DNA from 2 places in the Paenibacillus sp. RRE4 genome. Region 2 is predicted to be linked to the other one. Evidence: riboswitches for the same ligand, from Rfam matches in the RefSeq annotation. Region 2 holds a riboswitch; the other holds the start of a gene.

Region 1 (7,163 bases), on a different contig from region 2:
GGAAGAAAGCAAACTAGAAGGACTCGGCTTGGGCGCAGATGATTATATCACCAAACCTTTTAGTTTGGCGGAGCTTACGGCTCGAATCAAAGCCCACCTGAACAGATATCGTAGATATCAAGGTGGTCAGTCCAATGCATCGGTTCAGCAATACAACGATGGGTTAACGATTCACCCATTGAATCAGCAGGTGAAACTGCATGGTACAGAGGTGCAGTGCACAGCTAAAGAAGGAGCATTGCTAATGCTGCTGACTTCGCACCCCCACCGAGCCTTTACGAAAACAGAGATTTACGAACATGTGTGGGGTCAATCGGCAGAAGGAAGCTCCGCCGCTACAGTTACTGTGCACGTGAAAAGTTTGCGGGCCAAGCTGGGAGATGCGCCGCACCAGCCGCGCTGGATTCAAACCGTATGGGGCAGTGGATACCGCTTTATTGGAGAACGGGTTGAATGAAGCTGAAATATTGGCTGATGATTGCGTTCCTGATCGTGATGTTTTTGCCTGTAGCGGTAGGGTGGGCTTTATTTTCCTTATATAACTATTATGAAAATCACCGTGCAGTAGCGGAGTATGTGGAATTGACAGGACGCCTTGCACCCATAGAGAAGGTCTTAAATGATCCAACGCTGTATCAGTTGAATTCTCTTAAGCGTGATCAAACCCTCCCTGCGCTTGCCAGCGAACAGCTAAGTTTCAATCTTTATCTACCTTCTGGGATTCGAGTCTACACTTCTGGCGGGGATACTTGGTCAACAGGTGGATATACGGTGAGAAGTTCTGAATTATATCGAAATCTGTATCATCTTCAGATTCGACACCGCACATTTTCATTGAAAAAACCAGTTTGGGATCAAGGGGAGCTGGTAGGGATTTATGAAATAACGATGTTGCGTGAGGATCGGCTTGAAGGAATATCGCTTCGAACGACATGGGTTATCGGTGGATCAGTGGCATTTTTTGTCCTCTTGTATGGAACGGTGTTGTGGTTGTTATTCCGCAAGCTTTTCTTCCCTATGAAAGTTTTGATAAACAGGATGCATGGATTTGCCCGCGGAGAAAAACCGGATGAGATACGGGTCAATGGTCGCAGTGATGAGATGGGTATGTTGTTACAGCAGTTTGATGCGATGCAACAAACCATTAGCCAGACCCAGGAGGAAGTGGAGAGGCAGCAAAAAGAAAAAGAGATGATTGTAGCTTCTCTTTCACACGACCTGAAGACACCTCTCATGGCCATCAGTGCTTATGCGGAAGCACTTAGTATGGAGGAACATTCTAGACAATTAGAGAGACAAGAGTATAGAGATGTTATCGCCAGAAATGTTGAACGTATGAAAAAGATGATTGGTGAGTTGGAGATGTACACAGCATTGGGTTCCAGAGATTCAGAGTTTGCTATGGTTGAGGTAGAAGGAGAAGAGTTTTTTGAGATGCTGCTTGGCAGTTACGGAGGTCTTTCGGAACGTGATGAGTATGACATGAAGATGTCTGTACGGACCAATCATTGCTATCGAATTCATCCTGAATCGCTGATGCGTCTGACTGATAATCTAGTGCATAACGCGCTTCGTTATACTCCTCCCCAAGGTAGAATCGGGCTTGCTGTAATTGACTCCGCAACAGAACTGCCGGGATGGATCGATCCATCACTGAGGGCAGAATTGGATACGTACAGAATCGGAGCAACACTGATTGTTGTACAAAATGAAGGTTCTCCTATTCCGCCAGAACAACTGGAGCGTATTTTTGAGCCGTACGTTCAATATCACCAAGAGCAGACAGGCGGTTATGCAGGAGGCTCTGGATTAGGATTGAGCATATCAAAGAGAATCGCATTAAAGCACGGAGGGGATATACGCATGTGGTCCTCTAAACAATATGGGACTGCAGCTGTTTGCTTATTGCCGGAACGAAGAAACCCGGATGAATCGCAGGATATAATCAAGAAAGGATGATGATTTATGATTAAAAATGGATGGAAATGGATAGGGTCGATCTTGATCGCAGGTTCACTATTGGCAGGCTGTGCAGAAAAGGAGCTACTCGGAATGTCAGGCGATGACATGATTGAAAAAATTATTACTGCCGAGTCTGAGCCGGGGTCATACTATGCCGAAGGTACGGTGAAGATGTGGACAGATAGTGAGGTTACGAACACCATACACGTGAAGGAATGGGTTGACGGAAAAACAGGGAAAAAGCGGATCGAGACAGATGAAAATGGAAACGTGAGTTATGCGGTTCATAACGGTTCAGAGATACTGATCTATGAAGAAGAGGCGAAGACCGCTTTTGCGATGGATTCATCAGCGCTCCAGCAGGAACCCAACCAGACCCAGAAGCAGATGCTGGTGGATCAACTGGAACGTATGCGTGACAACCATAATGTGAAGATGCTGGGTCAGGAAAAGCTTCAAGACCAGGAGGTCATTCATATTGAATTAACGCCGAAGGATGAGGATTCACTGTCCATGTCTTCGGAGTATTGGATAAACCCCAAAGAGTGGATGGTTGTTAAAGCCACCAGTACGCATGGGGATACCAAATCAGAGTTTCTATATGACCGGATCAATTACAATCCTGAGTTCACAGACCAGACGTTTACGCTGGATATTCCTGCAGATGTTGAAGTGAAAAAAATGAATGACGTGATGAATAACCAAGAAATCACACTGGAAGAGGCAGAGAAGTCCGTGGGCCAGCCCTTTCTACAATATGTAGGAAAAGATATGAACTTGTCGAGAATTGAGCTCATTTCGTCTATGGGTGAAAACGGCCGGGATGAAGTAACGTTGTATTATGTGAAGGATAACAAACCAGAAATCAGCATGACCGTATTCAAAGCACTAGAGGAAAACGGTGATGAAAAGCTGCTTCCAGAGGAAAAGAAAGTTAACATTCGTGATACAGAGGGTTCATACATGTCTATGATTCGGAACTTGTCGTGGAGTGAGGACGGTCTTCGTTATTCGGTCATGGGCGAAAATGATTTTTGGACAGAAGAGCAACTACAGATGTGGGTAAATGAGCTGCAAATACCGAAGCCAGCGAAATAATGTTGGCTGGTAGAAAAAGATTGAACAAGCTTTGAACCATATGAATGAAATGAGCATATCGTATATAGAAAATGATGTACCCTGAGATTACGTCACTTTTATTGACATATAGAGTATGGCATATTACGCTGTATATGATTGAATGCATGGCAGAATGGTGAACTTTCATTCATGAAAGAACAGAATATAGCGAATGATAACGAGCGGGAGAGACCTGAGCAGGATGATGATGCAATACAGTACAAGTAAGCATGATAGATGCCATTTTAGATGCGGAACTGTACTGTACAGATGGCTTAGGCACCGAAGGAGCAAGCAGTTATGCACCCGGCATAACCGTTAATCTCTCAGGTAAAAGTACCGTCGTTGGACGCAGCTCTGGAGAGTGCGCGGAAGAAGCGCCACCCAAGGGGTATATGATTGTCAGATTGCTGAACAGGTGAGTGCTTGCGTGTACTCGGCCTTGTTCTTCCCTGGCGCTAGAATCATGAAACTCTCAGGTATCAAGGACAGAGAGAGGGCTAACGGCCTTCTTCTGTCCTTTTTTAATGTCATCAATCAGTAAATCAGGAACATTATGGCGGTCTTGTCCGCATGGCGATGACAAAACCAATTGGAGGGTTACAAGGTGCGATTTAAAGATGTTTTTTCAATTATTGGTCCGTCGATGACGGGACCATCCAGTTCACATACAGCCGGTGCGGCAAGATTGGGGAGAATTGCGCGTCAGTGGCTGGGATGTACGCCGGAACGTGCGAGACTTACATTATATGGCTCATTTGCGGATACCTATCAGGGACATGGAACAGATCTGGCACTAATCGGCGGCTTGCTCGGTTACGTTACAGATGATCCGCGTATACCGGATGCAGAGCAGTATGCAGATGAAGCAGGCATGGAGGTTGAATTTTACACCAGCGGTCTGCCAGCTCCCCATCCGAACACGGTCAAGATTGAATTGTGGCACGGTGAACGGGCATGCTCTTTAATAGGTGCTTCCATCGGTGGCGGCAGTGTATCTGTGCATGCGTTAAACGATTTTCGCGTACAGATCAGTGGAGAGTTTCCGACACTTGTTTTGCGTCATGCCGATAAAGCGGGAGTGCTGGCATCCGTGACCTCAACCATTAGCTCATCCGGAGTGAATATCGGCTATATGCAAGTGGATCGAAAGGCTCGTGATGGTGAGGCACTAACAGCAATGGAGATGGATGCACCGCCGAGTGAAGACACGCTGAGCAAGCTGCGTTCATTGGACCATATGCTGGACATACGTGTGATTGATCTGAAGAGAGGGGTTGATCCGGATGCGGTTTAAACATCTACATGAATTGAACGCCATCTGCACTGCGGAGTCCAAAACCATTGCACAGTTGATGATTGAAGAGCAGGTGCAGGAGACAAATACACCGGAAACAGACGTGGTAAAGCAGATGTCGGATTACTACCAGGTGATGAAAGAAGCCGTTCGTAAAGGACTTACAGAAGATACCACCTCACGTAGCGGACTGACGGGTGGGGATGGGAAAAAGATGGCCGAATATATTCGCCAAGGCGAAACGTGCTCAGGTGATGCTTCTGCCCTTGCCATGGCCTATGCGCTATGTGTATCGGAAGTGAATGCTTCTATGGGACGTATCGTGGCTACCCCAACGGCGGGCTCTTGTGGCATCATTCCGGGCGTGTTTATCAGCTCGCAGGAACGATTTGGCTGGACGGATGAACATCTGGTGAATGGATTGTTCTGCGCTGGTGCTATTGGATACGTGATCGCCAACAATTCATTTATTTCAGGGGCCGAGGGCGGTTGTCAGGCGGAAGTAGGTTCAGCGATTGGCATGGCTGCCGGTGCGATGGTGGAGCTTCGCGGAGGGACGCCGGAGCAGGTGGTGCATGCTGTAGGATTGGCTTTGAAAAATACACTGGGCCTCATCTGCGATCCGGTTGCTGGCCTTGTAGAGATTCCATGCATCGTGCGCAACGGACTCGGTGCCGTTACTGCACTGGCTGCCGCAGATATGGCACTCGCTGGTGTACGCAGTGCCATTCCGTCTGACGAAGTCATCGACGTGATGTTGGAGGTAGGCAGCGCGATGCCAAGCCGTCACCGCGAGACAGCGCAAGGCGGGCTCGCCCAGACACCTACAGGCCGCAAGATGATGGAGAAGCTGGCGAAACCGAAGGCCAAGCGGTTGCCGGATGAGACATCCGAAACATCACAAACAGGCTCAGAGGCAGAGTAGCAATTGGATCATTTACAGGATGGGGCCAAATAGCTAAGGAGCACACAACCAGGTTCCGATTAGCAATTAGCAAGTAGTAATTAGAGCATGTTAGTCGTTATTACTTCATAACAAACAAGCGTCCGCGAACCTGGTTTGCTCAGGTTATGCGAGACGCTTGTTTGTTCATTGTGCCTAAACCAGCCAAGATAGCGATCAGCCAATCTGTATTGGAGAAGGCAGACATTTATTGTTGTTTCAAAAGGGCATCTATTTTACTTCTGTGCGCATCACGGCATATCCGTATGCAGGCAGTTCAATGGCAAGCACACCGTCTTCCAAAGCGGTGCGATGGTTGCCCTCAAACAGCTCCGTCCAAGGTTGCTCCCCTGCGTCCAGTTCAACGATGGCCGTTTCCTCAGAACGGTTGAACAGAATGAGGATGCGTTCCTCGTCACTTTGCCGCTCCATCACAAGCTGGCTGCCGCCTTCCTGGGCTTGCAGGAAACGAATGGTTCCTGCTGCACGCAGTGCAGGATGAGCATGGCGCAGCGCAATCAGCTTTTGATAAAAGTGAAGTAGCTCCCGGTCCTGCTTCGCTTCGTCCCACTCCATGCATTTGCGGCATCCCGGATCATGTTCACCGTCGAGCCCAATTTCGTCACCGTAATAGATACATGGCGCTCCCATGTAACTGAACTGGAACAAGGCAGCCAGCTTCATCTTGCGTTGATCGCCCTCACACAAGGTAAGCAGGCGCGGAGTATCATGACTGTCGAGTAAGTTGAATGCCACCTCGCTCGCTTGAAGTGGATAGCGGGATAACTGCCGGCCAAGGGCACTTGCGAATTGTGCAGCGTGCATCTTATCTTCCACGAAGAAATGATTTACGGCGGCGGTGAACGGATAGTTCATGGCGGCATCGAACTGGTCCCCTTGTAGCCAGGAAGAAGATTCGTTCCATATCTCACCCAAAATGTAGGCATCCGGGTTGGCTGCTTTAACAACCCGCCTGAAATCTCTCCAGAAAGCATTGTCCACTTCATCGGCTACATCAAGACGCCAGCCGTCCGTGCCAACTTCCTTGATCCAATATTCTGCTACTTCGAGCAAGTAGGCCTTCACATCGGGATTCTCTGTATTTAACTTGGGCATGTGAGGTTCAAAGCCAAATGTCTCATAGGTTGGAATACCATCCTTTACGTCCAGCGGGAATTCATGTACGTGAAACCAGTCCTTGTATTTGGATTTGGCGCCATGTTTTTGTACATCAACAAAAGGAGCAAATGTTTTGCCTGAATGATTAAACACGGCATCCAGCAGTACACGAATCCCCCGTTCATGACATAGCTTCACCAGATGCTTCACCGTGTCAGCATCACCGAAATGGCGGTCGACGCGCAGATAGTCCTCGGTATCGTATTTATGATTGGTTGTAGCTTCAAAAATCGGAGTGAAATAAATCGCGTTAATACCCAGTTCACTGAGATAATCGAGGTGATCGATTACCCCCTGCAGGTCACCGCCAAAGAAATTAAAGGGTGTAGGTTCCCCGCCCCAAGGTTCAACCTCTTTGGGATTGATATCCGGGTTTCCATTGGCAAAGCGCTCGGGGAAAATCTGATAAAACACAGCATCTTTCACCCATGCTGGGGGCGTAAACACGGATCCGGCATGAAGATAAGGGAACTGGAACATGCGGCCAGGATCATCCGGCTCCTCCTCTTGGAAATCCGTCTCGGTCATCCAGATCTGTTCATCTCCACTTTTGAGCAGAAAAGCATACTTCAATCGATGATACGGAGGTTTCACTTCCCCCTCGTAGTAGTCAAACATCGAGTCTGACGTCAATTTGGTCAGAGGAACCATATCTCTTGTTTC
Region 2 (7,163 bases):
TGTTGACCAGCATCTCAAAACCCGCTCTGATCTTGCCCTCAATGGACTTATCAAACTTCTTGATGACCCATGCACCGAAAGGCCCCGCAATCATAGCCCCGAGGAACATTGGAATATCCGTTCCGACAATGACACCGATGGTCATAATCGCTCCGACGACACCACCACGTGTGCCATGCACCATCGTACCCCCGGTATAACCAATCAGTAGCGGCAGCAAATAAGTAATCATCGGACCTACAAGCTGCTCTATTGTCGCATTGGGAAACCATCCTGTTTTAATAAACATCGCTGTAATTAATCCCCAAGCAATAAATGCTCCCATATTAGGCATGACCATACCGCTCAGGAATCGTCCGAAGCGTTGCACACCAACACGTAACCCACCTTTGGAATTGGATGTTTGATCCAAATTACTCATTGGTTTATCCTCCTTGAATCAAGTCATTATTTCGTATGAAAGGGGTATCATTGATCCCCTGCTGTAATCCTAAGCGAGAAACCCTTCCTGTTCAATCAAATGAAAGCGTACTTTCGTCATGAACAATGATGACAACATTGGATTATGTAATCGCTTTTAATTAGGAATATATGCTCAATCCGTTGATACTCAAGGTTTTTTCTGCCTATGACTTTATTCATATACAACATGCAAAGCAATAAAATAGCTTGGTCCGTTTGCCATTTTTTTATTCGCGATTTTAAGTTACTCTTACTTAATTTCCTCCAATATGCCAAAAAAACAGCAAAAAACCTGCATAAGCTCTATAGCTCACGCAGGTTTGAAGAACAATATTTTTATATTCGAATGAGATTATATATATGTCAATAAGTACAAATCAACTCGACAATCCGGTCTAATTCTATTCCTCAGTATGTTTAAGATAAGCATCCGCATTCAGCAATGTGGATAATGCAGCTGTTACATCTCCATCGACGCGAATTTCGATCATCCAGCCTTCTTCGTAAGGAGAGCTATTCACCAGTTCCGGCGAGTCCTGCAAAGCTTCATTCACTGCAACAATGGTGCCGCTGACGGGTGAGAACAGATCAGACACCGTTTTGACGGATTCAATCGTACCGATGCTGTCTTCTGCCTTTACACCGGCTTCAAGATCAGGCAATTCCACAAACACAATGTCACCCAGCTGATGCTGCGCGAACTCGGTAATGCCAATACGTACGGTATCCTCCCCTACGGTTTGCACCCATTCGTGCTCTTTACTGTACAGGAAATCATTTCTCAATTCGCTCATCGATATCCGCCTCGCTTTTCATTAATGAGTGCATGCGTTCTTTGACCTTCACCTTTTTCCCAAACAATAGCGTATGATATTTCAGATTCAAATGTCAAGTTAGCTCACAGTTTATTTAAATTTAGACACCTCACCGTGTGTAACCTTACACTACTCTTTCTGCATATAATGGTGAATATTAGAATAGTAAGCGCACTCTTTCAGAATAAACGAACATTTATGAGTATTTATAATTAAATATTCGTATTTTACACAATTTTAATGATATTGTTCTTGACATCCAGAGTGTATCCACGTTTTAATGAGAAGAGCAACTGAAGTTAATTGGACTACGTATGAACCGCGGATGAATGTAAAGGGAGAGATTGCCCGTACACCCGGTTTGGGGATGTGCATGAGGCGGCGCCGAAGGAGTAAACCACCGACAAGCGGGGGTGAATCTCTCAGGCAAAAGGACTTTTACAGGACGCAACTCTGGAGAGCATCTAATCGTCCTATATGGATGTTATGATCACCCAAGGGGAAACCTGTCTGAATAAACGGCGGGGTAACTCTCAGGTACAAGGGACAGAGCCTAAGAATACAGCGTGCTACTTGGCATGCCGGTTCTTTGGCCTGTCCTTTTCCTTTTTCCCAAAAAATGAATTGCAGGTTCCAGGATCGTACTAAACATAACAAATGAAAAAATGTAGAACGGTCGGCTGTTAAGTCTCGAATACTAAAACTACTTAAGCATTAATGATCTGGCTCACAGAACGTGTTTTCATACTTGGCCTACTAACGGCCCATGACGAGGTGATTGGATGTCTGATTTGTTAAGAACACCACTCTTCCCCCTATATGCGCAATATGAAGGTGTACGTTGCATTGATTTTGGCGGCTGGGAGTTGCCCGTGCAGTTTAGCGGTATTCAAAAAGAGCATGAAGCCGTACGCGAGCGCGCCGGGCTGTTTGATGTATCCCATATGGGCGAATTCACCGTAACGGGTGAACAGGCGGAAGCCTTTTTACAACACATGACAACCAACGATGTGACCGCAATTGTACCAGGTCAGGCACAATACACGCTGATGTGTTATCCCGATGGTGGTGTAGTAGATGATCTGCTGATCTACAAACTGGCGGAGCAACACTACATGCTGGTTGTCAATGCCTCTAATATCGACAAGGATTGGGCGTGGCTTCAGGAGCATATCGTACCTGGCGTAAACATGACCAATGATTCCGAGCAAACGGCGTTACTGGCGCTACAAGGCCCTTTAGCGGTCGATATTCTCTCGAAGGTTACAGGTTCAGAGGTGGATGCAAGGTCCATTGAACCGTTCCGCTTCGTACAGCATGCCGAGGTATGTGGAATAAAGTTGCTACTGTCGCGCACTGGATATACAGGTGAAGATGGTTTTGAACTGTATGTTGCAGCAGATCAGGCGGCTCTGGTATGGAACGGACTGATGGAAGCAGGTGCTGATGTGGGCCTCGTTCCAGCGGGACTTGGTGCGCGTGATACACTGCGATTCGAAGCAAAGTTGCCTTTGTACGGTCAGGAGCTGTCACCAACCATCTCTCCACTGGAGGCAGGACTTGGGATGTTCGTGAAGTTAAATGCCGGACCTTTTATTGGACATCAAGCTTTGTTGCAACAAAAAAATGACGGCCCTGCCCGCAAGCTGATCGGCATCGAAGTGCTGGAGCGTGGTATACCACGGCCACATTACCCGATCTATGCGGGTGGCGTTCAGATTGGTGAAGTGACAACCGGAACACAGTCCCCAACTTTGAAGCGTAATCTTGGCCTTGCCCTAATTGACAGCAATCATGCTGCAATAGGCACTCCGCTGGAGATTGAGATTCGTGGCAAAAAGCTGAAAGCCGAGGTCGTCAAGACCCCTTTTCATAAACGGACACGTACGCCAAAGACACCTACTCAAGGAGCTGAGCAAGCATGAGCAAGCACCGCTACATTCCCATGACCGAACAAGATCAGAGCGCGATGCTCGCCACAATCGGTGTGGATTCGATTGAAGATCTGTTTAAAGATATCCCGCAGGAGATTCGTTATCAGGGCGAGTTGCCTGTCTCTTCCAAACTGGATGAATATGCCTTAACCCGCCATATGTCGAAACAGGCTGGCTCCAATGCCAACTTCGAGACACATGCCAGTTTCCTTGGCGCAGGCATCTATGACCACCACATCCCTTCGGTTATCAACCATGTCATTTCCCGTTCTGAGTTTTATACTGCCTATACCCCATATCAGCCGGAGATCAGCCAAGGGGAATTACAAGCCATCTTCGAATTCCAGTCGTATATTTGCGAGTTGACAGGTATGGCGGTAGCCAATGCGAGTATGTATGACGGTGCAACGGCCTTTGCAGAAGCAGGCAATCTTGCCGCCGCAGCCACTCGCCGGAAGCAGCTTATCGTATCTCGTACCGTTCACCCGGAAGCCCGTCAAGTATTGCAAGCGTACGCGCATGGCCTCAGTCTGGAGATTGTAGAGATTGGTTACAAAGATGGGGTTACGGATTGGGATGCGTTGCAAGCGGCTATCTCAGACGATACAGCAGCGGTTATGATTCAAAGCCCGAACTTCTTTGGTGCCGTGGAAAATGTAAAACAGGCTGCCGACCTCGTGCACACGCACAAAGGACTGCTTGTGGTAAGTGCTAACCCGCTGTCGCTCGGTCTGCTGGAAGCCCCAGGCAAGCTGGGGGCCGACATCGTTGTAGGCGATGCGCAGCCCCTCGGAATCGCTGCTTCGCTCGGCGGACCCACATGCGGATACTTCGCCGTGTCCCAGGCTCACATGCGCCGGATTCCTGGCCGAATCGTCGGCCAGACGACCGATCGCAACGGCAAACGCGGTTTTGTGCTTACGTTGCAAGCACGTGAACAGCACATTCGCCGTGAAAAGGCGACGTCCAACATCTGTTCCAATCAGGCATTGTTAGCGCTAAGCGCTTCCGTCTATATGTCTACGCTGGGAAGACAGGGCATGATTGATGTTGCTGATCTGAATTTGCAGAAGAGTCACTATGCACGAAATATGTTAACAGCTATTCCCGGAGTCAGCCTTACTTTTACTGCCCCTACGTTTAACGAATTCGTCATCCAGCTCCCTGAAGGAACCGATGTGGATGCTCTTCAACTGAAACTGCTGGATGCAGGCTTCATCGGCGGTTATGAACTCGGACGTGAATATTCGGAACTGGCAGGACATCTGCTCATTGCGGTCACCGAACGACGCAGCAAAGAAGAGATCGATGAATTCGCACGTGTATTGGAGGGATTGCTGTGACTCAGGAAACAACTACAAAAGCAAACATTGCGGGTACTTCACTGGAAACTTCTAACCTACATCAGTCAGTCAATCAGCCGACTGGAATGGACTCACAAGCCCAAGGGGCCTCAACCTTTACGCAACAAGTCGCACCATCCGTTGCTCCCGAACAAACTCTGATTTTCGAATTGAGCAGTCCTGGACGTGTGGCCTATTCCCTGCCGGAATGTGATGTTCCCCGTCAGGATGCTGACACCTTGATTCCCCGGGAAATGCTACGCTCGGAAGCGGCCGCGTTGCCGGAAGTATTCGAGGTTGATGTTATTCGTCACTATACGGCATTGTCGCGCCGCAACTTCGGGGTAGATAACGGCTTTTACCCGCTTGGTTCCTGTACAATGAAATACAATCCAAAGATTAATGAAGATGTAGCACGTTACAACGGCTTTGCCAAGATCCATCCGTATCAGCATGAATCCAGTCTTCAAGGTGCTCTCGAACTGCTCCATACTTTACAAAATGATCTTGCTGGTCTGACAGGTATGGATGCCGTAACTCTGCAACCCGCTGCCGGAGCACACGGGGAATGGACCGGGCTTATGATGATTCGAGCTTATCACGAGAGCCGTGGTGAAATGCGTACCAAGGTAATCGTACCCGATTCATCTCATGGCACGAACCCGGCCAGCGCAACCGTAGCAGGATTCGAAACGGTGACAATCCCGTCGCGGACGGACGGTTTGGTAGATCTGGATGCTCTCCGCGCTGCAGTCGGTTCAGATACCGCAGCCCTTATGCTGACGAATCCGAATACGCTCGGTTTGTTTGAGAAGGATATTCAAGAGATTGCGTCCATCGTGCACGAAGCTGGCGGATTGTTGTATTATGACGGAGCCAACTCCAATGCCATCATGGGCATTACACGTCCGGGAGATATGGGCTTTGATGTGGTGCATCTGAACTTGCATAAAACGATGAGCACACCTCACGGTGGTGGTGGACCTGGTGCCGGACCTGTCGGTGTGAAGAGCCGCCTGATCCCGTTCTTGCCTAAACCGATGGTTGTTCAAAATGATCAAGGCATATACGCTCTGGATTACGAAGGAGATCAATCGATCGGTCGGGTCAAAGCCTATTATGGTAACTTCGGTATTCTTGTTCGTGCTTATGCTTATATCCGCACTTATGGACCGGAGGGCCTTCGCCGTGTATCCGAATGCGCTGTACTCAACGCCAATTATATGATGGCTCGGCTTGCACCTCATTACGAGATTCCTTATCCTGGCGTATGCAAACATGAATTTGTCATGTCAGGGCGCGGCCTGAAGCAGTATGGTGTACGCACACTGGATGTGGCCAAACGCCTGCTGGATTTTGGCTATCACCCGCCAACCATATACTTCCCGCTTAATGTCGAGGAGTGCATCATGATTGAGCCGACGGAAACCGAGAGCAAAGAAACGTTGGACGGATTTATCGATACAATGATCCGTATTGCGAAGGAAGCAGAAGAAACACCGGAATTGGTGCTCAATGCTCCGTACGGCACGCCGGTAACTCGTCTCGATGAAACGACCGCAGCACGTAAACCTGTATTAAACTGTGCTTGTAGCTAAATAAGTTAAACTTTTTACACAGTCTACTTTAATGACAGAGTCCCCCTGTGCGTGATGAGATATTCTCTCACTCCCATAAGGGGATTTTAATTTATCCACTTGTAAGAACAGCTATTCTGTCACTACAATAAAAAAGCAAAAAAAGCCGGTCCCCACTAAATCGTGGACACCGGCAATATCGCTGCATGAACGCAGCCCTTTATTCGGAAAAAGAAAACCTCAAATCCGGAGGAAACTCCGGCAAAATTACGCTTGAATACTTTGAACCAGTTCAACCACTTGTTCAGCGGTTTGCATTTCCAAAGCTTTGGCAGCCAGTTCTTGCATGTCCGCACGGGACAGCTTGGTGATCTGGCTACGCGCTGGCAGAATGGAGGTTGCGCTCATGCTGAACTCATCCAGTCCAAGACCAAGCAACAACGGAATTGCTGTTTCGTCTCCTGCCATCTCACCGCACATGCCAGCCCATTTACCTTCACGATGCGCTGCATCGATAACCATTTTGACCAAACGCAAAATGGCTGGGTTGTATGGCTGATAAAGATAAGATACACGCTCGTTCATCCGGTCAGCAGCCATCGTGTACTGAATCAGATCGTTAGTACCGATACTAAAGAAGTCCACTTCTTTGGCGAATTGATCCGCCATCACAGCTGTTGATGGAATTTCGACCATGATCCCGAGTTGAATGCTGTCGGAAACAGCGATCCCTTCAGCAACCAGCTTGTCCTTCTCTTCGAGCAGGACAGCTTTGGCTTCACGGAATTCACCCAGTGTTGCGATCATAGGGAACATGACACGCAAGTTTCCGTGTACACTTGCACGCAGCAACGCACGCAATTGAGTACGGAAGATATCCAGACGGTCCAGACACAGACGAACTGCGCGGAAGCCGAGGAATGGATTCATTTCTTTTGGCAGATCCAGATAAGGAAGCTCTTTGTCTCCACCGATGTCAAGTGTACGAACTACAACAGGTTTGCCTTCCATTTTTTCGAGTACCGCTTTATA

Evidence for each region. A riboswitch is a leader RNA that binds a small molecule or an ion and turns the genes downstream of it on or off. The one in region 2 is predicted to bind glycine.
Region 1: linked by a shared signal. The riboswitch ahead of sdaAB (L-serine ammonia-lyase, iron-sulfur-dependent subunit beta) and the one ahead of gcvT (glycine cleavage system aminomethyltransferase GcvT) in region 2 are both predicted to bind glycine.

The regions. Positions count from the first base shown of each region.
Region 1 covers NZ_JAUZUT010000004.1:157,732-164,894, forward strand. Annotated here, with positions in the region: gene Q9R46_RS20780 (response regulator transcription factor) at 1-457, shown strand, start outside; gene Q9R46_RS20785 (HAMP domain-containing sensor histidine kinase) at 454-1,959, shown strand; gene Q9R46_RS20790 (LolA family protein) at 1,966-3,060, shown strand; glycine riboswitch at 3,255-3,432, shown strand; glycine riboswitch at 3,437-3,575, shown strand; gene sdaAB (L-serine ammonia-lyase, iron-sulfur-dependent subunit beta) at 3,689-4,378, shown strand; gene sdaAA (L-serine ammonia-lyase, iron-sulfur-dependent, subunit alpha) at 4,368-5,303, shown strand; gene Q9R46_RS20805 (alpha-glycosidase) at 5,553-7,163, opposite strand, start outside.
Region 2 covers NZ_JAUZUT010000008.1:46,807-53,969, forward strand. Annotated here, with positions in the region: gene Q9R46_RS23850 (PTS mannitol transporter subunit IIBC) at 1-421, opposite strand, end outside; gene gcvH (glycine cleavage system protein GcvH) at 864-1,256, opposite strand; glycine riboswitch at 1,603-1,725, shown strand; glycine riboswitch at 1,729-1,829, shown strand; gene gcvT (glycine cleavage system aminomethyltransferase GcvT) at 2,060-3,202, shown strand; gene gcvPA (aminomethyl-transferring glycine dehydrogenase subunit GcvPA) at 3,199-4,554, shown strand; gene gcvPB (aminomethyl-transferring glycine dehydrogenase subunit GcvPB) at 4,641-6,152, shown strand; gene ptsP (phosphoenolpyruvate--protein phosphotransferase) at 6,399-7,163, opposite strand, start outside.